DNA from 2 places in the Brevibacillus sp. NSP2.1 genome. Region 2 is predicted to be linked to the other one. Evidence: riboswitches for the same ligand, from Rfam matches in the RefSeq annotation. Region 2 holds a riboswitch; the other holds the start of a gene.
The links. A riboswitch is a leader RNA that binds a small molecule or an ion and turns the genes downstream of it on or off. The one in region 2 is predicted to bind glycine.

Region 1: linked by a shared signal. The riboswitch ahead of M655_RS20355 (amino acid permease) and the one ahead of gcvT (glycine cleavage system aminomethyltransferase GcvT) in region 2 are both predicted to bind glycine.

Annotation. Positions count from the first base shown of each region.
Region 1 covers NZ_CP048274.1:4,188,075-4,198,219, forward strand. Annotated here, with positions in the region: gene M655_RS20330 (metal ABC transporter permease) at 1-797, opposite strand, end outside; gene M655_RS20335 (metal ABC transporter ATP-binding protein) at 797-1,540, opposite strand; gene M655_RS20340 (NAD-dependent succinate-semialdehyde dehydrogenase) at 1,902-3,341, opposite strand; gene M655_RS20345 (hypothetical protein) at 3,338-4,720, opposite strand; gene M655_RS20350 (iron-containing alcohol dehydrogenase) at 4,735-5,880, opposite strand; glycine riboswitch at 6,339-6,439, shown strand; gene M655_RS20355 (amino acid permease) at 6,748-8,118, shown strand; gene M655_RS20360 (sigma-54 interaction domain-containing protein) at 8,215-9,816, opposite strand; gene M655_RS20365 (hypothetical protein) at 9,872-10,145, opposite strand, start outside.
Region 2 covers NZ_CP048274.1:3,387,788-3,397,932, forward strand. Annotated here, with positions in the region: gene murG (undecaprenyldiphospho-muramoylpentapeptide beta-N-acetylglucosaminyltransferase) at 1-21, opposite strand, end outside; gene gcvPB (aminomethyl-transferring glycine dehydrogenase subunit GcvPB) at 128-1,600, opposite strand; gene gcvPA (aminomethyl-transferring glycine dehydrogenase subunit GcvPA) at 1,593-2,945, opposite strand; gene gcvT (glycine cleavage system aminomethyltransferase GcvT) at 2,989-4,092, opposite strand; glycine riboswitch at 4,184-4,300, opposite strand; glycine riboswitch at 4,301-4,397, opposite strand; gene M655_RS16415 (DEAD/DEAH box helicase) at 4,618-6,318, shown strand; gene M655_RS16420 (YqhG family protein) at 6,355-7,476, shown strand; gene M655_RS16425 (hypothetical protein) at 7,581-8,429, shown strand; gene M655_RS16430 (YkuS family protein) at 8,543-8,797, opposite strand; gene M655_RS16435 (YqzE family protein) at 8,834-8,995, opposite strand; gene M655_RS16440 (shikimate kinase) at 9,062-9,583, opposite strand; gene M655_RS16445 (stalk domain-containing protein) at 9,580-10,145, opposite strand, start outside.

The sequences.
Region 1 (10,145 bases), 800 kb from region 2:
CGGGAGAACAGAAAGGCTAGCAGGAACAGCGCGGTTGCCACCATCACAATCGTCGCGCCCGAAGCCAGATTGTAGGTAAAGCTGAAGTACAAACCGACGATGGCGGAGATGACACCGAAGCCGGCAGCCAGGAAAATCATCACCGACAGGCGATCCGTCAACAAGTACGCGGTAGCGGCCGGAGTAATCAGCATGGCGACTACGAGCACGATGCCCACCGTTTGCAGAGACGCTACCGTCACCATCGTCAGCAAGGTCATCAGCAAGTAGTGGATGAGATTGTTGCGCAGACCGTAGGCGGCCGCAATCGTCGGGTCAAACGACGTCAGCAGCAGCTCCTTGAAGAACGCGTAGACGGTCACGATGACGATCAGACCGATGCCGACGGTCACCCACATGTCGGACGGCCGGACGGCGAGCACGTTCCCGAACAGGATGTGGTACAGGTCCGTACTGCTTTTCAGCATCGTAATCATGATGATCCCCAGGGCAAAAGCCGAGGTGAACAAAATGCCGATGGCCGTGTCGTTCTTGATCCGGCTGTTCTGGCTGACGTAGCCGATTCCGACCGCCGTCAGGACGCCAGTGGCGACTGCTCCCAGGAAAAAATTGATCCCGAAAGCATAAGAGAGAGCAACCCCCGGCAAAACCGCGTGGGAGATCGCGTCCCCCATCAGCGACATGCCGCGCAAAATAATGAAGCTGCCGATGACGCCGCAGATGATGCCCACTACTACAGAAGTAAACAAAGCTTTTTGCAAAAATTCATACTGTCCAATTGCTTGTAAAAAATCCATCACGCCGTTACCTCTACCTTCTCGAGAAATTGAAGTTGATGCGCGTATGCTTTCGCCATGACCTCTCGATTCAGGACTTCATCGACTGTTCCGAACTTGATAAGCTCTTTGTTCAAAAGCAGCAGTTGATCGAAGTAAGCATTCGCCTTGCTCAAGTCGTGGTGGACGACCACGATTGTTTTGTCTTGAAGCTGCAACTCCTTCAAAATCCGGATGATCGTCTCCTCGCTGGCGACGTCGATCCCGACAAACGGCTCGTCCAGAAGGAGCAACTCCGGCTTTTGCGCCAGTGCCCGAGCCAAAAAAACGCGCTGCTGCTGCCCGCCGGACAACTCGCCAATCTGCCGCTTCGCGAAGTCCTCCAGGCCGACTTTTCGCAGGCATTCCATCGCCCACGCCTTTTCCTTCTTCTTCGGAAATTTGAACAAGCCGACGCTCGGGTACGTTCCGATGAGGACGGTATCCATCACCGTGATCGGAAACGTCCAGTCGATCTGGCTCCGCTGCGGGACGTAGGCGACCTGCTTCCGGACCTCATTCACTTCCTTGCCGTAAAACCGGACGTCTCCCTTGTCTTTGCCGATCAACCCGAGCATGGCCTTAATCATGGTCGATTTCCCCGCGCCATTCGGCCCGATAATGCCCACCATGCTTCCTTGCTCGACAGCAAAGGTTACGTCCCGCACCACCTCGACTCCAAAGTAGGAGACGTGAAGCTCTCTGACTGACACCGCACTATTCATGAGATTCCCTCCAATTAACCAATCGTTCGTGTACGTTCTCGGTTGTTGTTGACCGTTGCTTCCGCTGGACAATTCTTTATGACTGGATCATATATGCTTATACGCAAAATTGTGGTTGTTAACCAATAATATTCACCCTAGCAAAATAATATGCTTGTGTATAAAAATGTTTCCCTAACGCAAAATTTAAAGGATATTTATCCTGCTGTCAATCCTCATTTTCATTTTCCGCCCAGGAAAACGGGTTTCGCGCCGCCGTTTTCCTGCCCAGAGCCGCCACAGAACCGCGCCAGAATATAGAAAAAGCACAGCCCGCATCAATCGAGCTGTGCTTCTTTTTATTCACTTCGTTCCGCTTTTGTTACACCAGTTGCAGCGAAATATACTTCACTTCCAAATACTCCTCGATGCCGTGGTGGCTGCCTTCCCGGCCAAGCCCGCTTTCCTTCATGCCGCCAAACGGCGCTTGCGCGACAGATGGCGCCCCATCGTTCACCCCGACAATACCGTATTCCAGGCTTTCCGAAAACGTGAACGCCCGCGCCAGCGACTGCGTGAAGACGTATGCCGCCAACCCGTACGGCGTCGCATTCGCCCGCCGGATGACTTCCTCATCGTCGGAAAACGTGCTGACAGGCGCGATCGGCCCGAACGTTTCCTCCTGCATGCACACCATCTCATCGGTTACATCCGAGAGCACGACCGGCTTCATGAAGTAGCCAGTGGCTCCCGCGAGAACCGGGCTGCCGTGGAGCGTCGCCCCTTTGCCCACGGCGTCGTCAATTTGCTGCTGGACTTTTTGTACGGCTCGCTCGTCAATCAACGGCCCGATCTCGACGTCGTCTTCTGTTCCCTGGCCTACGCGGAGCGCGGACACCGCCTCTGTCAGCTTTTGCAGGAACGGCTCTTTCACAGCTTCATGCACATAGATGCGGTTTGCGCAAATGCACGTTTGCCCGGCGTTGCGGAATTTGGACTGGACCAGCCCTTTGACCGCCGCGTCGAGATTCGCGTCCTCTGCCACGATAAACGGCGCCAGGCCGCCAAGCTCCAGGGAAATCTTTTTCACGGTATCGGCCGCTTTGCGCATCAGCAGCTTGCCCACCGGAGTCGACCCGGTGAACGTCAGTTTTTTCACGCGCGCATCGTCCATCCAGACATCGACGACTTCCGCTGCCTGCGAAGTCGTCACGATGTTGATGACGCCTGGCGGAATCCCCGCCTCGTGGGCGCACTCCGCCAAAAGCAGCGCGGTCAACGGCGTCTGTTCGGCTGGCTTCGTCACCGTCGTGCAGCCTGCCGCGAGCGCTGGCGCGATTTTTCGCGCAATCATCGCCGCAGGGAAATTCCACGGCGTGACGGCCGCCACGACACCGACTGGCTGCTTCTGCACGAGAATCCGCTTGGAGGCGGCGGAGGCAGGAATCGTCTCGCCGTAAATCCGCTTTGCTTCCTCGGCGTACCATTTGATGTAGCTGTTCGCGTACTGCACCTCGCCTCGTGCTTCTGCGAGCGGCTTGCCCTGTTCCAGCGTCATGACGTACGCGATCTCGTCCAGGCGGGCTGCGATCGTCTGGTGCCAGCGCTCCAGCAACGCCGCGCGCTCATAGGCGGTCGTTTTCGACCAACTGGGAAAAGCGGCTTGCGCAGCGTCGACCGCCTGCCGCGCTTCTTTCGCGGAAGCGTCCGGCACGCTGCCGATGATTTCCAATGTCGCGGGATTTTGCACCGCGACGCGTGCCGCAAGCGTCACCCACTCTCCGTTCACGTACATGCCTTTGTTCCATTCTTGTTGTTTCACGCTGCCTTTTCCTCCTTTTCATTTGCCGTGAACAATTTCTCTTTTTCACCGCGCAACCAATCTTTTCCATATAATAAGACGCACAGCAAAATTCCAGCGCCAAAAGCCATCGCCGCTCCTTTGATGACGAGAATCGCCCCTACGACACCCGCGATGCCCAGGTCGCGCTGGCTGCGCGCCTGCATCACGCCAATCCGCACGCTGACGTAGCCTTGGACGAGCAGCGTCAGGGCGACGGCGACGCCGAGAATCGGCTGGACCAGACTGACGATCGGCAAAAGCAATAAGCCTGTATTCGTGCCCCAGCGAAACGATCCCGCACCGCCGAAAAACGAGTCCATCGCTTTTTTGCCTTTTTTGAACCGCTCCACCACTACGACCTGCATCGCGGCCCACATCGGCCCGCACATCGTAATGTCCGGCCCGATCAGGCTCATCAGCATGTTGCGTCCGCCAAAAATCATGTGCGCCCGGTCCGGGTTGTAGTCGACTTTTTCATCGAGCCGCACTTGGTCGGACTCGGACAAAAGCGCTTTCGTCTTCAACACGTCGCCAAAGACGACGAGATACGTTGCGAACACAGCCGGAATCGCTGTAATGAAAAAGGAGAGCGACGGCAAGCCCAGCCCGAAGACGGTGTACTGCGACCAGAGCGTGGCGAAGTCCGGCTGGCTGAAGCCCCATTGAATGTCCGGCCACTTCGCTTCCCCGAACAACGGGGCGACGAACACCGCGAGCAAGATCGCAGGCAAAATCCCGAGGTTGCCGAGCAATGCCCACCCTTTCCCTTTTTGTTTCAACCCTTCAAAATGTTTGGAAAAAACGAGATAAAAGCAAAAGCCGATACAAATGACAATCGTGTACGGGAACAGGTCGAACTTCCCGCCCTTTTCAAAAATCGAGGTAATCGCGCCAATCCCCGCGCCGAGAATAATCCCCGACTTGATCGCATTCGGCACGAAGTTGACTACCCGCTTCGCTAGTCCGGTGACCCCGAGCAAAATGGATAACAGCCCAAGCGTCAACTGAAAGGCGATCAGCGCGTACACCCGCTCCTGCCCTTCCGGAAACTGCTCGACAAACAGCACAATCAGCGGAATCGCCGGCGTAATCCAGCCGGGAATGACCGGATCGCCCAAGAGGTGGTGCAGCAAATACAAAAAGCCATTCAAAATGACAACGGCCAGTCCCACCTCAAACGGCATGCCCAGATGGTCGGCGAGCAGCGTGATCGCGCCGAGGTCGACGGCGCACATCAACAGTCCTTGCAAATAATCGGGCCATTCAAAGCGATAGTGTACAAACGGCAGCCGGATCTTGAACGGTCCGGCCGGAATGTACGGGGTTTCTTCACCCGCTCTGCGTTGTTTCCACTTCATACGATGTCCCCCTTTTAGTAAGCTGCTCGATAGATGTCTTCGATATCTTTTTTCCGCAAAGCGCGGGGATTGTTTTTCAAAAGGCGGGTTTGCTTCATCGCCTCTTCGGCCATCTCGGCGATCGCGGATTCCGGAATGTTGAACTCGCGCAGCGACTGCGGAATTTCCACGTAACGGCACAGGCGCGTCATCGCTTCAATCGCTTTTTCCGCCGCTTCGTCCAGGTTCAGTCCGGCGACGTTTTCCCCGAGCGCCTGCGCGATCTCCCCGAGCTTTTCCAGGCAGGCGATCTTGTTCGCCCGCATGACGTAAGGCAGCAAGAGCGAATTGCTCACGCCGTGCGCCATGTGGAATCGTCCGCCGAGCGGGTAGGCCAGCGCATGGACAGCGCCTACGCCCGCGTTGCCGAAAGCAAGTCCGGCCATCAGCGACGCGGTAATCATCGCTTCGCGCGACTCGATGTTATCCGGGCACGCGTACGCTTTCGGCAAGTGAACGGCAATCAGTTTCATCGCGCCAATCGCCAGCGCGTCCGTCACCGGGGAGGCGAACTTGGAAATGTAGGCTTCCACCGCATGCACCAACGCGTCCACGCCGCTCGCAGCGGTCACGCTCGGCGGGCACGTAAGCGTCATCACCGGCGAGACGATGGCGACGTCCGGCAGCAGGTAAGGGCTTACAATTCCTTTTTTCACTTGCTCTTTCGTATCCGACAAAATCGAGATGTTCGTCACCTCTGAGCCTGTCCCCGCCGTAGTCGGAATCGCGATCAGCGGCAAGCCCGGCTTTTTCACCAGATTCGTGCCAAAATATTGCTCGATGCTGCCCTCGTTCGTCGCCATGACGGAAGCTGCCTTGGCGATGTCGATTGCGCTGCCGCCGCCGACTGCGATCAGGCCGTCGTAGCCCCCTTCGCGGATCATCTGCACACACAAGTCGACGATCTCGATTTCCGGCTCGGGGTTCACGTCCGAGAAGACGCCCGCCTCCATCGGCAAAAGCGCTTCCACCTGCGCGACTACCCCGGCCTGAATGAGAATTTTGTCCGTCACAATCATTGGACGCGCCACTTTCAGACGGGCAACCTCCTCGGGCAGCAGCGCCAGCGAATCCCGCCCTGTGACCAGTTTGTTTGCAGCGGCAAAAGTAGAAATGTTCATGATGTCACTCTCTCCTTTCTGTATGCCGCTACGTGAAAAGCAACTCCCGTGCCAAGCGGAAAAAAGCGGGTGCCAATTTCGCTCCGCCACCTGCGGGAAAAACGACCTTCCCCCCAACAGCGGCAAGCCTTTTCTCACTTTTTTGTCACATTTTCCGCAGCATAGTTTGTTTCGGCCAAAAGCAACCGTTTACATTCGCTGTTTGATTATAATTCAAATCAAACTTGCGCATTTGATTCATTATCAAATCAAAATCCATACCCTTCCCCTTTCGACACATCCGCTCACCTGGCTAGCGGAAAAAACGACGAATGATTGTCGTTTCCTGCTTGTCATCTGGCCTTCCGTCAATCAAAAATGTTTTATGTTTAAAATAATCTGTTAATTAGGAATTTTCATTTGACAACCTTTTTGGAATATTTTACTATCATAAGAACGCACGCGAATATCTGACGCGGATGAATATTGCGGGAGAGACTAAACTCGCCGTTTAGCACCGAAGGAGCAAATCCTGACCGCTCAGGACAAATCTCTCAGGTAAAAGGACAGAGAAAAGTAGGAACCGGTCTATTTTTCCCGTTCCTTTTTTTGTTGCAGAAAAATAGGAGTGTTGTGCGTTCACCATGAAACAGCCGTTCCATTTGCCTCGAAAAAGGAGGGAAAACTGCCGACAAAACCGCAAATTTTCTGCCTCGCTCAAAAATGAAAGCGTTTTTTTCGATGGAAGTAACTTAATGATGTATTTATGCTGGGTCGCTATGTTAAGATATGAATTATAAAGTTTCATAAACTTTTTGAAAGGTCGGCGGTTGGTTTTTTACCAACAGCCGCAAACGAATCAAACGCATGAGAAATGAGGGGGATCACATGCAACAGCAAAATTTGGCGAGGGGCCTGAAAAACAGGCACGTTCAACTCATCGCGATCGGCGGGGCCATCGGAACGGGATTGTTCCTCGGTGCGGGCAAATCCATTCACCTGGCCGGCCCATCCATCCTGTTTGCTTACTTGATTACTGGGATTATTTGCTTTCTGATTATGCGCTCGCTCGGTGAACTTCTCCTTAGCAACCTGAACTATCATTCCTTCGTTGACTTCGTAAAAGACTACCTCGGCAACATGGCCGCGTTCGTCACAGGCTGGACGTACTGGTTTTGTTGGATTTCGATTGCCATGGCCGACTTGACGGCTGTCGGAATGTACACGCAATACTGGTTCCCTGAGGTTCCGCAATGGATGCCGGGATTGATTGCGCTCGTCATCCTGCTCATCATGAACCTGGCAACGGTCAAGCTTTTCGGCGAAATGGAGTTCTGGTTCGCGCTCATCAAAGTCATCGCGATTCTCGCTTTGATCGCCGTCGGAATCTTCATGATTGTCAAAGGCTTCTCGACAAACTCCGGCGCGTCCAGCTTCAGCAACCTGTGGAGCCACGGCGGCATGTTCCCGAACGGCATCAACGGCTTTTTACTCTCCTTCCAGATGGTCGTGTTCGCCTTTGTCGGCATTGAGCTTGTCGGGCTGACTGCCGGGGAGACAGAAGATCCCGAGCGCGTGATTCCAAAAGCGATCAACAACATCCCGATTCGCGTGCTGCTCTTCTACGTCGGCGCTCTGATCGTCATCATGAGCATCTATCCATGGAACGCCATCATCCCGACCGAAAGCCCGTTCGTTCAAGTGTTTGCAGCTATCGGTATCGCGGCTGCCGCAGGTATCGTCAACTTCGTCGTGCTGACCTCCGCCGCTTCGGCATGCAACAGCGCCATCTTCAGTACAAGCCGTATGCTCTACTCGCTCGGCAAGGAAAATAATGCGCCTGCGTCCATGACCAAGCTGACAACGCGCCAGGTGCCTGCCAATGCCTTGTTCTTCTCGACTGTCGTCGTTCTCATTGCGGTTGTGTTGAACTACATCATGCCAGAAGGCGTCTTCACTCTGATTACGAGCGTTTCGACGGTCTGCTTCCTGTTCATCTGGGGCATTACCGTGATCTGCCACCTGAAGTACCGCAAGACAAGACCGGATCTGGCAAAAACAAACAAGTTCAAAATGCCGCTCTTTCCGTTTGCCAACTACCTGATTCTCGCTTTCCTCGCGTTCATTCTCGTCGTGCTCGCGCTTGCCGAGGATACGCGCGTGGCCTTGTTCATCACTCCGGTCTGGTTCATCATGCTCGTCGTGATTTACAAGCTGCGCAAGGCTAAAGTCGATCAGGTGAAAGTATTGGAAAACTGATCGCCAGCCAAACAAAAAAACACATCCGGCTTCCGATGTGTTTGCATGGCAAGGACAAGCATCCTGCGACTGCACCAGGCATTCGCAGGATGCTTTTTATTTGCTCGCTTCCGGCTCGTTCTCTACGCGCAGTTGCAGCTTTTTCATCTTTTGGACGAGTGCGCTCTGGCTGATGCCGAGCGCTTCTGCCGCCAACCGGGTCGTCTTGTGCGTCTGGATCGCCTTGCCGATCATGCTCCGCTCCAGACGGGCGACCGCTTCGCGCAAAGACGTCGGTTCTGCCTGCGGGAACACTTGCTGGAGAAAGTTCGGCAAATCGCCGACGTCAATCGTATCGTGAAAAGTCGTGACCACCAGCCGCTCGACCAGATTCGCCAGCTCCCTGATATTTCCCGGCCAGCTATAGTTCGTGAGCCACTCGTAGCATTCCAGTGTCATCGTCTTTTCTTCCTTGTATTTCTCATTGAATTTTTCCAGATACGACACCAAGAGCGGGACAATCTCTTCCCGGCGTTCGCGCAGCGGCGGCACCTCGAAGGTGACGATGTTCAGCCGATAGTACAAATCCTCGCGAAACAGCCCCTCGCGCACGAGTGTAGCCAGGTCGCGGTGGGTAGCCGTAATGATCCGCACGTCCACATGGCGGACTTCGGTGGAGCCGACGCGCATGAATTTGCTTTCCTCCACTACTTTCAACAGCTTCACTTGCAGCTCCAGCGGCAAGTCGCCGATCTCGTCCAAAAACAACGTGCCGCGATGGGCGCTCTCCAAAATGCCGATTTTCCCCTGCTTGAGCGCGCCTGTAAACGCCCCCGGCTCGTAGCCGAACAACTCGGCCTCGACCAGATGGCCCGGGATCGCCGCGCAGTTCAGCTCCATGAAAATTTCGTTCGCGCGGCTGCTGCGGGCATGGATGTATTTGGCGATCATGCTCTTCCCCACACCCGTCTCGCCTTGCAGCAAAATTTTCGCATCTGTCTTGGCGACCTTGTCGGCCAGCCGGAACAGCGAGCGCGTCGCAGGTCCGAGCACGACGTCCTCCAGCCCCGTCTGGTCCGGGTGCGGCAAATCGCTGTGCAAAAGCTTCTGGCTGTCCAGCTCGTGCTTGAGGCGAATCAGCTCGGTAATGTCCCGGACGCTGCTGATGACGTACAAAATTTCGCCTGCGGGAGACAGCACAGGGGTGGCAGAGACGATGATCTTGCGGCTGTTGCGGATCGTCTGGATCAGCGTCACCGGCCTTCGCGTGCGAATCGTTTCCAGCGAAGCGGACACCGAAATCATGCCTTGCTTGATGAGATAGCCCATGTGCTGGCCGATGACCTCTTCCTCGCGAATGCCCGTAATGCGCTGGTACGCCTGGTTGACAAACAGCGTGACGCCTGCCCCGTCCGTAATATAGACGCCGTCGTACAGCGCATTGAAAACAATTTGGCAGACCGGGCTTTCAAAAAAAGCGCGAAGCTGCGCCTGCGAGCTGGCCTGCCTCTGGCGGTCCGGCAGGTTCACCTCGGGCACGACGTACTCGACAATCGGGCGCGTCAGTTCCCCGCGATGAATGGCGTGGGCGATCGCTTCCACCGTCAAATAGCCGAGAAACTCCCCCTCTTCGCTGTACACTTCCTGCACTTCATTTTGATCTGGCGAAAAATGCGCGACTGCTTCCTCAACCGTCATCGTAGGACGCAATGAATACATGGGCTACTCTCTCCTGGATGTCATGACCTGATAAATGAACGAAAAGCTTTCTCTATCATTTTACACGCTCCGCCCTCGAATCAAATATCCCTTCGATCGCGATTCCATTTTTACGTTTGAGCAGAAACATAAAAGGAAAATAAGAAATAAGGCTGAAATTCAACGCCCCAAACGTGTACGCCAAGATCGTGCCTGCCAGCGCGAGCAGACTGTCCGGGATACTCGTCGCGGCCGCAGTGCTCGTGTGGTCCACCGCGCGCATCAAAAGCAGGACAACCAGTTGGAAAAGCCCGACCAGCAGGCCGAGAGAAAAGCCGGCCCCTACACAC
Region 2 (10,145 bases):
AAATACGATCCGTTTGTTCATCATTGGTTCTCTCTCCCCGAAATGTCGGATCAATCCCATCTGTTCATGATAGCATCATTCGGAAAGAAAAACCGCCCTGTAAAAAGGCGGCTTTTCCAAAAGAGAGCTATTGTGCTTGCGGCTGGTAGCGCAGAATCGGCTTGCGCGCCGCTGTCGCTTCGTCCAGACGTTTGACCACGGTTGTGTGCGGCGCTTCCTGTACAAGCTCAGGCGTTTCCTCGCACTCGCGGGCAATTTGCAGCATAACGTCGATGAACTCGTCGAGCGTTTCTTTCGTTTCGGTTTCGGTTGGCTCAATCATCAGGCACTCGTCGACAATCAGCGGGAAGTAGATAGTTGGCGGGTGATAACCGAAGTCGAGCAAGCGTTTGGCGATGTCGAGCGTGCGTACGCCCAGCTTTTTCTGGATCACGCCAGACAAAACAAACTCATGCTTGCAGACGCGGTCATACGGCAGATGGTAAGCCGTAGCCAGACGGCGCATCATGTAGTTCGCGCTGAGCACCGCATTTTGCGACACTTGCAGCAAGCCTTCCGGACCCATGGTGCGGATGTAGCTGTGAGCGCGCACGAGAATGCCGAAGTTTCCGTTGTAGCCTTTTACGCGGCCGATGGAAGCCGGACGGTTGCTGTCCCAGTAGAAGCTGCCGTCTTCTTTTTTCGCCACGATCGGCGTTGGCAAAAACGGTTCGAGAATCTTTTTCACGCCGACAGGGCCAGCACCTGGTCCGCCGCCGCCGTGAGGGCCTGTAAACGTTTTGTGCAAGTTGAGATGCACCACGTCGAAGCCCATGTCGCCTGGACGGGCAATGCCGAGGATCGCATTCGCGTTCGCTCCATCGTAATACAAGAGGCCGCCTGCTTCGTGGACGATTTTCGCCATTTCCACGATGTCTTCCTCGAACAGACCGAGCGTGTTCGGGTTGGTCAGCATGAGTGCCGCTGTATCAGGGCCTACGGCATCGCGCAGCGCCTGAATGTCTACCAGGCCGCGCTCGTCAGAGGCAATCGTGACGGTGTCCAGTCCTGCTACCGCTGCAGAAGCCGGGTTCGTACCGTGCGCGGAGTTTGGCACGATGACTTTTGTGCGGTGGCCTTCGCCGCGGCTCTCGTGGTACGCGCGGATCATCATCAGACCTGTCCACTCGCCTGCTGCCCCCGCAGCCGGTTGCAGCGTAACTGCGTCCATCCCGGTGATTTCAGCCAGCTCTTCTTGCAGGTTGTACAAAAGCTCCAGTGCGCCTTGTACGGTTTCTTCCGGCTGGTACGGGTGCGTCTGCGCGAAGCCTGGGTAGCGGGCAACGTCTTCGTTGATTTTCGGGTTGTATTTCATCGTGCAAGAACCGAGCGGGTAGAACCCGTTGTCTACCCCGTGGTTGCGACGGGACAATTCGGTGTAGTGACGAACCAACTGCAGCTCGGATACTTCCGGCAGTTCAGCAGGAGTTTCGCGGATGAGGTGCTTCGGCAGCAGGCTTGCCACCTCTACCTCTGGTACATCCAATGCCGGCAGATTGTAGCCCACACGGCCCGGTTTGCTCATTTCAAAAATCAGTGCTTTTTCCTGGTCGTTACGCACGTGTGATCGCCTCCAATTCAGCCGCCAATGTGTCGATTTCTTCCTTGGTCCGCAGCTCGGTTACCGCAAGCAGCGTATGGCCCGCGTATTCCGGGTAATCCAGTCCCAGATCGTAGCCGCCGATGATGCCAGCGTCAAGCAGCTTTTTGTTTACTTCTGCCACCGGCTTGGACAGTTTGACTACGAATTCGTTGAAGAATGGAGCGGCAAAGACCACTTCCAGACCTTTTGCCTGCAGCGCTTGCTTGGCGTAATGCGCTTTTTGCAAGTTCATCATCGCCATTTCCTGTACGCCCTGTTTTCCGAGCGCAGTCAGGGTGATCGCAGCCGCCAGTGCCAACAGAGCCTGGTTGGAGCAAATGTTCGAAGTCGCTTTTTCACGACGGATATGCTGTTCACGAGCTTGCAGCGTCAGTACGAAACCGCGCTTGCCGTTCTCGTCTTTGGTTTGCCCGACGATCCGGCCTGGCATTTTGCGCATCAGCTTGGTAGTCGTTGCGAAATATCCGCAGTGTGGTCCGCCAAACGATGCCGGAATGCCGAACGGTTGCATGTCGCCCACCACGATGTCAGCGCCCAGTTTGCCTGGCGCTTCCAATACGCCCAGCGCAAGCGGGTTGGAAGAAACGATGAACAGAGCGCCTTTGCCATGAGCAATCGGCTCGACCGCTGCCAAGTCTTCCACGTTTCCAAAGAAGTTAGGATATTGCACGATAACGGCCGCTGTGTTTTCGTCAATCAGCGCTTCCAGAGCTTGTGTGTCGGTTACGCCGTCGTTGTTGATGCCGACTTCAACCAGCTCTACGCCTTGACCGTACGCGTATGTTTTCAGAACGCCGCGCGCTTCCGGGTGCACAGCACGGGAAACGATGACGCGCTTTTTGCCAGTGTGACCAGCCGCCATCATCGCCGCTTCTGCCAAGGAAGTCGCTCCGTCGTACATGGAGGAGTTCGCTACTTCCATTCCGGTCAGTTCACACACCATAGTCTGGAATTCAAAAATGGCTTGCAGCTCGCCCTGGCTGATTTCAGGCTGGTAAGGCGTATAGGCGGTAAAAAATTCTCCGCGCAGCAACATGTGGTTGACTGTGCTTGGCGCATAGTGCTGGTAAACGCCAGCACCCAAAAAGTTGACGTGCGTGCTGAAGTTCACGTTTTGATTAGCCAGACGCGTGAAGTATTTCACCAGATCAGGCTCGGACAGAGCTTCCGGAATGTTCAGCGCCCCTTTGAAGCGCACTTCTTCCGGGATGTCTGCAAACAGTTCTTCTACACTGGAAATGCCGAGAGTTTCGAGCATTTCGCGCTTGTCCTGATCGGTTTGGGGCAGGTAGCGGTATTTCACGAACGTTGTCCTCCTCAAAATAGGATGTATAGTGGGCGATTGCTTAGTTTTTCGGACGTTTATAAAACGGAGCGGCGACAACCTCTGCTTTGAGGCGTTTTCCGCGAATTTCCACTTCCAGTTGGGTGCCAAGCGCCGCATGTTCGCTTTTCACGAGCGCCAATCCGACGTTTTTCTTCAAGGTAGGGGACTGCGTGCCTGTCGTCACTTCGCCCACCAGCTCTTCGCCGACGTAGACCGGATAGTGCGTGCGCGGAATGCCGCGGTCGATCATCTCGATGCCGACGAGCTTGCGCGGCGCGCCGTTTTCTTTTTGCGCCTTGAGCACCTCTTGGCCGATGAACGGCACTTCTTTGTCCACCTTCACCGCGAAGCCGATGCCTGCTTCAATCGGCGTGATGTCCTTGCTCAGCTCCTGGCCGTACAGCGGCAGCTTCGCTTCGAAGCGCAGCGTGTCGCGCGCGCCAAGTCCGCAAGGCAGAAGCCCGTCTTCCTTGCCCGCTTCAAGCAACGCGTCCCACAGTTCAGCGGCACGCTCTGCAGGCAGGTAAATTTCAAAGCCGTCCTCGCCTGTATAGCCTGTGCGGGATACCAGAGCGGAAATGCCAGCGACCTCTACGTCGCGCTCGAAACGGAAGAAGCCGATTTTCGACAGGTCTGTGGCGGTCAGCTTTTGCAAAATCGACTCGGCCAAAGGCCCTTGAATGGCGATTTGCGCCGTTTGCGGCGAAATGTTTTCAATCGTGACACCCGGAATCAGGTGCTCTTCCAGCCATGCATAGTCTTTGTCAATGTTTCCTGCGTTGATGACAAGCAGGTAATGGTCGTCCGCGTATTTGTAAACGAGCAGATCGTCGACCGTACCGCCGTCCGGGTAGCAGAGCACGCTGTACTGCGCTTGCCCGACAGCCAGCTTGGACACGTCGTTGGTGGTGACGCGCTGCAAGTATTCGAGCGCACTCTCGCCTTTTACGTCTACTTCTCCCATGTGGGATACATCAAACAGACCTGCTTTCGTCCGAACGGCTTCGTGCTCCTGGCCAATGCTGGAAAACTGTACAGGCAGCTCCCAGCCGCCGAAGTCGATTGTCTTGGCGCCGTATTTTGCGTAGGAATCAAACAGTGGCGTTCTTTTCAGATTGGACATGTGTGGCACCTCCCAAAAACTGTTAGTCGGCATTTCTCCCCATGAAAAAACAGAGGCGAAAAAACGGGTACACCAAAAGAACGGTGCCCATTTCTCCTCCTCTGTCCTTGGTACCTGAGAGTTACCTTGCCAATCAAGCGCGGCGGGGATCACCGCGCTTGCAAGTTTCCCCTTTGGTGGCTCCGATTTCGAGCTCTCTCCAGAGTTGCGTCCAGTAGAGGTTCTTTTGCCTGAGAGATTCACCGTTCCCGGCTTGCTCCTTCGGCGCTGCAGTGGTTCGCGCAGTCTCTCCCTGCTACTATCATTCGCGTTGGTTAGATGGTCATACATAAGTTTTTGCTATGATTTCCATACTAATGAATGAACTTCCTCTATATCCTACCATGAGAGTCCGCCGTTGAAAATATGCAAATTAACAGTCAGATCAAGAAATACTTAACAAAATGATGAACACGATCATAAATGTTAAGTTTTTTGATAAAGCGCATGAAAGTTATGGCAGAGCTGTGTAAAGGAGTAACGTATATGCCGAATATTCCTGTTTCATTTGACACGAGCTGGATATCCCCGCTGACGGAGCGAATGCACGAAGACGGCCCCTGGGACAAGTGGGAGCTGTTCAAGCTGGCGCTGGAAGCGGAAGAGGCCATGGCTGTTCGCGAGTTCGATCAGTTGCAATGCCTGAAATACTTGCCGCTGCTCTCCCCGTTTCCCCACCAGTTGCAAACGGCGGAGCGAGTGCTCAACGACATGCGCGGACGCGCGATCCTCGCCGACGAGGTCGGACTGGGCAAGACGATCGAAGCCGGGCTGATTATGAAGGAGTACATGGTCAGGGGCCTGGCGAAAAAAATTCTCGTGCTCGTCCCCGCCTCCCTCGTCATCCAATGGACGAAGGAGTTGCAGCAAAAATTCGGGATTCCCGCCGTGGCGCAAAAAAAGGAGTACATGTGGCGGCAGCATGAAGTCGTCGTCGCCTCCATCGACACGGCGAAACGAGATCCGCACCGCCGCCACGTCCTCGACATCGACTACGACATGCTGATTATCGACGAGGCGCACAAGCTGAAAAACAAACGGACGCGAAACTATCAGTTCGTGAAGGAAATTCGCAAAAAATATTGCCTGCTGCTCACGGCTACGCCGATCCAGAACGAAATGGACGAGCTGTACAACCTGATTAATTTGTTGAAGCCGGGGCACCTCGGCCACTCCACGTCGTTTTCCTCCAATTACGTCGAAGGAAAGCGACAGTCGAAAAACAGCGACAAATTGCGCGAAGAAATTGAAAAGGTGATGATTCGCAACAAGCGAAGCGACGGCGGCATCCAGTTCACCAGTCGCCGCGTCCAGTCGATTCCGATTGAGCTGTCGCAGGAAGAGATGGAGCTGTACGAGGGCGTCACCCGCTTTGTGCGCGACCAGTACCAGACAGGAGCTGGCCTGTTCAACTCGCTCGCCTTGATTACGTTGCAGCGCGAGGTTTGCTCCAGCAAGGAAGCCTCGTTCATGACGCTGTACAACATGCACCAGCGCACCAGCGAAGACTCCCCCCTGCGCGGCCGAATTTTGGAGCTGGTGGAGATGATTAAGCGGATCGAGACGCATTCCAAGGCGGCCAAAACGGTCGAGCTGATCCAGGAGATCAACGACAAAGTCATCATTTTCACCGAGTACCGGGCGACGCAAAACTACCTGCAAAAATATTTGCATGACCACGGCATTACTTCTGTGCCGTTTCGCGGCGGCTTCAAGCGCAGCAAAAAAGACTGGATGACCGATTTGTTTCAAAACCGCGCGCAAGTACTGATCGCCACAGAGGCTGGCGGGGAAGGGATCAACCTGCAGTTTTGCAACCAGGTCATCAACTACGACATGCCGTGGAACCCGATGCGCGTCGAGCAGCGGATCGGCCGTGTCCACCGTCTCGGCCAGAAGCGGGACGTGCACATTTACAATTTGTCCACCGTCGGCACGATTGAGGAGCACATTTTGAAGCTGCTGTACGAAAAAATCGACCTGTTCGAGATGGTCATCGGCGAACTGGACGACATCGTGGAGCGGCTGAATCTCAACTCGTCGCTGGAAGAAAATTTGACGCAGATCATCATGGATTCCAAATCGGCCCGCGAAATGGCGTTGAAGCTCGACAACATGGGCCACGCCATCCGCGCCAGCAGACAACAGCACGCATCCCCTGCCCTGTCGGAAGCGGCAGAGCAGTAGCAGAAAAAACGCACACAAGAAAAGAGGTTTCTCCTGATGCAAGCCAACCAGGTCAGGCAATTTGTAGAGCGCTACCTCGCGACTTTTTCCGCGCACATCGTCGAAGCCCACCCGGATTACTTGACGGTCAAGCTTCCGGTCGAGGTCGACAAGGATATCGGCAACCGCCCGTTTTACTGGAGCTGGGTCGACAAAATGAACCTGGCCTACCAGCCGCTCGTGCTCACCTTTGCGTTTCACCCGGACCGGATGCCGGACGGGCTGCGTGCCGAGCATCTGCATCTGGGCGCTGCGCGCATGCAGCAAATTTTTGCCTCGGCGAAAAAGCACGGGCGCTTTTTATGCATGTACGAGCAAAATACCGCTTCCTTGCCAAGCACCGGCAAGCGTCGCTCCACGCCGCTCGTTCCCTGGCTCGGGCTCAACCTGAAAGTATCGCTCATCTGCGACAAACGGCGCGACATCATGCTCTATCTCGGGATCAACCTGCATCAGCCGCGCCTCGTGCACGACTTTTCCTCGTTTTTGTTTCAGTTGACGCTTGCGCCCGCGATCCCGGACTACTTTTACACGCTCGACCGGAAGCTGTCTGTGGAAGACGCGCTGGAGCTGGCCCGGCAGGAGGTCGATGCGATCATCGCGCAGGAAGACCAGGAGTGGGCCGTAGAGGCGCGGGCGCGACTGACGGAGGAGCTGGACATCCTCGCCGCCTACTACGAAGAGCTGGCCCGACGAGAGCCGCCTGCCGAACAGAGCGAGACAGAAGCAGCCGAGGCGGAAGCGGTAGAGTCCCCGGAGCAAAAAGCCTCGATCCCGCTGCCTGCGCGCGACGCCGTCCCCGCCAGGGAGGCTGTTGTCGAAGCTGCGCAGACGCTTGACGAATACCGCTCTTCCGGCGGGCGAATCCTCGACTTTTTACGTGCCAATGGCGTCCAGGTGACGCCGCGCGAGGAAATCAACCAGGAGGAATGGAAAAAAAGCACGCCGGAAGAAGAAAAACAGCGACGGATGGACGAGCTGCGCTGGCAGTACGAGCCGCGCATCGAGGTTCATTTTATTAACGGCGGACTGTTTTACTTGCACTCTGCTCCGCCTGTCATTAAAGCGCATCCGGCAAAAACGGTGCGCCATCTCCCCGCATCCGGGCGAATCATGTAAAAGATCAGCGAGAAGAAGTGCTGCGGAACTGACAAGTTGCAACAAATCTTTTTGTCATAGCTGGTTACAATAGGAATAAGCTTAGCCTGTACAAAAGGTGGTGCATGTTTGTGACCAGACGATTCCTCCCCCTTCTCGGGGTGCTCTTGTCTTTTGCGTTGCTCGCCTGGCCTGTCCACGCAGAGGAGAGCTGGGACAGAGAGTTTCACGCCCAAATCCAGACGTGGATGAACGAACTCGCCAACCGCGATCCGCAATTCAAGGAGTGGCAAAAAGCCGATACAGAAGTGCAGACGCTCGGCCCGAATCAACATCAGTGGCTGGTCAGCATCAAAAAAACAGACAGACAGGTAGGGTACCTGGTCGTGGGAGAGGCCGTCGAAGCGCCTGCCCAGGAAAAATTCGTGCTGTTGGAATACGGGGTCGGGGAATACATTTTGTTCGACGATGCCTTTGCCCCGCGGGAAATTGCCGCAGAGCCTGTCTACGACGGATTCGCTTCCCACTGGCTGATCGCCCGCCAGTCGTCGCCGCAACTGGTGAACGCCAAAACAGGCGAAGCGTACCCCGCTTCCTTCGCCGCAAACGAGCCAGTCTTTCGCAGCCTGGCTGCGCAAAATCTGGTACAGACCGGGCAACGGCTAACAGAGACGCGCATCCTGCAGCGGGCGCAAAGAGATCCGTTCGACCAGATCGGCTGGGTCAGCCAGTTGTACGGGGACAGCGCAATTTCATGGCCGCAGTTGTGGCAGCAGCAAAGCGATGCACCCGTGACGCTGACCGTTCCGCTGTACCACTCCCAGGTGCTCGCCCCGTTCGTCGTCGGCTCGCTTCATTTGTGGAACGATCAAAACGCTTACGTGGGAGTATGGGATGAAGGGCTGCGCTTTGTCCCCTACGCTTACGCTGACAAGGTCGGAAGATTTTACGTAGCGGGACAGCCGCAGAGCTGATCCGTCGCTTTTGGCAAAAAAACAAGCTCCCTGCCAGTCGCTGGCGGAGAGCTTGTTTTTGATTGGGCTGCGCATGCTTGTCTAGCGAAGGCGCAGCCTTTGGCTTTTTTCGATCAATGATGATCGGTTGGGGAAAGGCGTTCGTGTACGGCATGAAAAACTTCATTGGCCGTCATTCCCTCTGCATTGATTACCGACGCACCTGTAATCGTCTTGTTCTGATCGCCCAAGACGTTTATATCCTGACCCGTAATCACGATCGCGTCGACCACCTGTTGCCAGTTTCCCAAATCGACGACATCATAGCCGTTATCGCACAGCATTTTGCGAATCTGGGAAAGGGACTTTTCTACCGCTACTCTCGCCATACGCACCGCACCCTCCGTCCGCTTACCAAGGTAGGATTATTTGCGCCACAACAGCCGGATCGACATAGGGATCGCCCCGAACCAGCGTGCCGACCAAGGCTCACGCGGAGCCTTTCGCTGACGCCGTTCATCTTTTGGCGTATCCATGTACTGGACAAACAATTTCGTCAGGTACTTCAAATACTCTTGAAAGGACATCGCACGTGACCTCCTTCGTACTCGCAGATACACGCCGTCTTTTTTCCGGCAATAGCGCTGTCCTTTTTATTGTTTCCCGTCTTTTGCGCTTTCAACCACCTGCGCCTTAATTTCGTCCACGATCGCCTCCAGGCTTTTTCCGGTCGTATCCACCTGGATCGGGGCAAAATCGTACGCCCCCGCGCGTTCCGCCATCAATGTTTTCACACGTTCTGCCACCCCGCCGGAAAGCAGCGGGCGCGAAGTATCGTTTTCCAGCCGCCTGATTAATTCTTCTTCGCTGGCATAAAGCGAGATCACGGTTCCTTTTGCCAGCATGACCTCGACATTTTGCTTGCGCAGGACAGCTCCTCCGCCTGTCGTCAAAACTTGCGGACCATCGTCCAGAAGCTGTGACAGCAGGCGGGACTCCGCATCGCGAAAATACGTCTCCCCGTGCCGGGCGAACAGCTCCGGGATGGAGCAGCCTTCCTTTTCGATGATCGCGGCATCCAGGTCATGGTGCGCGATTCCCAAAGAATCGGCCAGCGCGACGCCGACCGTCGTCTTTCCGGTTCCCATAAAGCCGACCAGAATCAAGTTTTTCATTTTGTTTCCGCCACCTTTCCACTCGCTTTTCGCGTTTGAATTTTTACGGTTTTCTCGGCTGGATTGTAGTCCGTATCCCATTCGAATACGTCAGCGAAAAACGACAGCGGCACCATCGTGCGCTCCTTGATTTCCGTCAGCGGATGACCGAGGTCGAGCTTTTGCCCATCGCGGATGGCGAAGCGTTCCCGCTCCTTGACGAACACTTCTCGGCCATTGCCTCTTACGCGAATCATCTGCTTTTCCTGATCCCAGCTTATGGCAAGCCCCATTTTTTCCCCCAGCTCGCGCAGCGGCAAATACACCGTGCCGCCTGTCGCCCTGGCCGGAATGGACGGATAAAAGCTCATGTTGTTGATGATCGTCGTGATGTACGGCTCCAGTTGCACAGCGCCCAGGCCTTCGCGATTCGGCTTTTTCGTCGCGTACACGAAGTATTTCGCTTCGCCTTGCAGCGTTTGCCCCAGCGCCTGGTCGAGATGCTCGGCCCCGATCACGCTGCCGTGGTAGTTTTGCTGCACGCGGTGCAGAAAACGTTTGTACGCGTCATCGCCAATCTGCT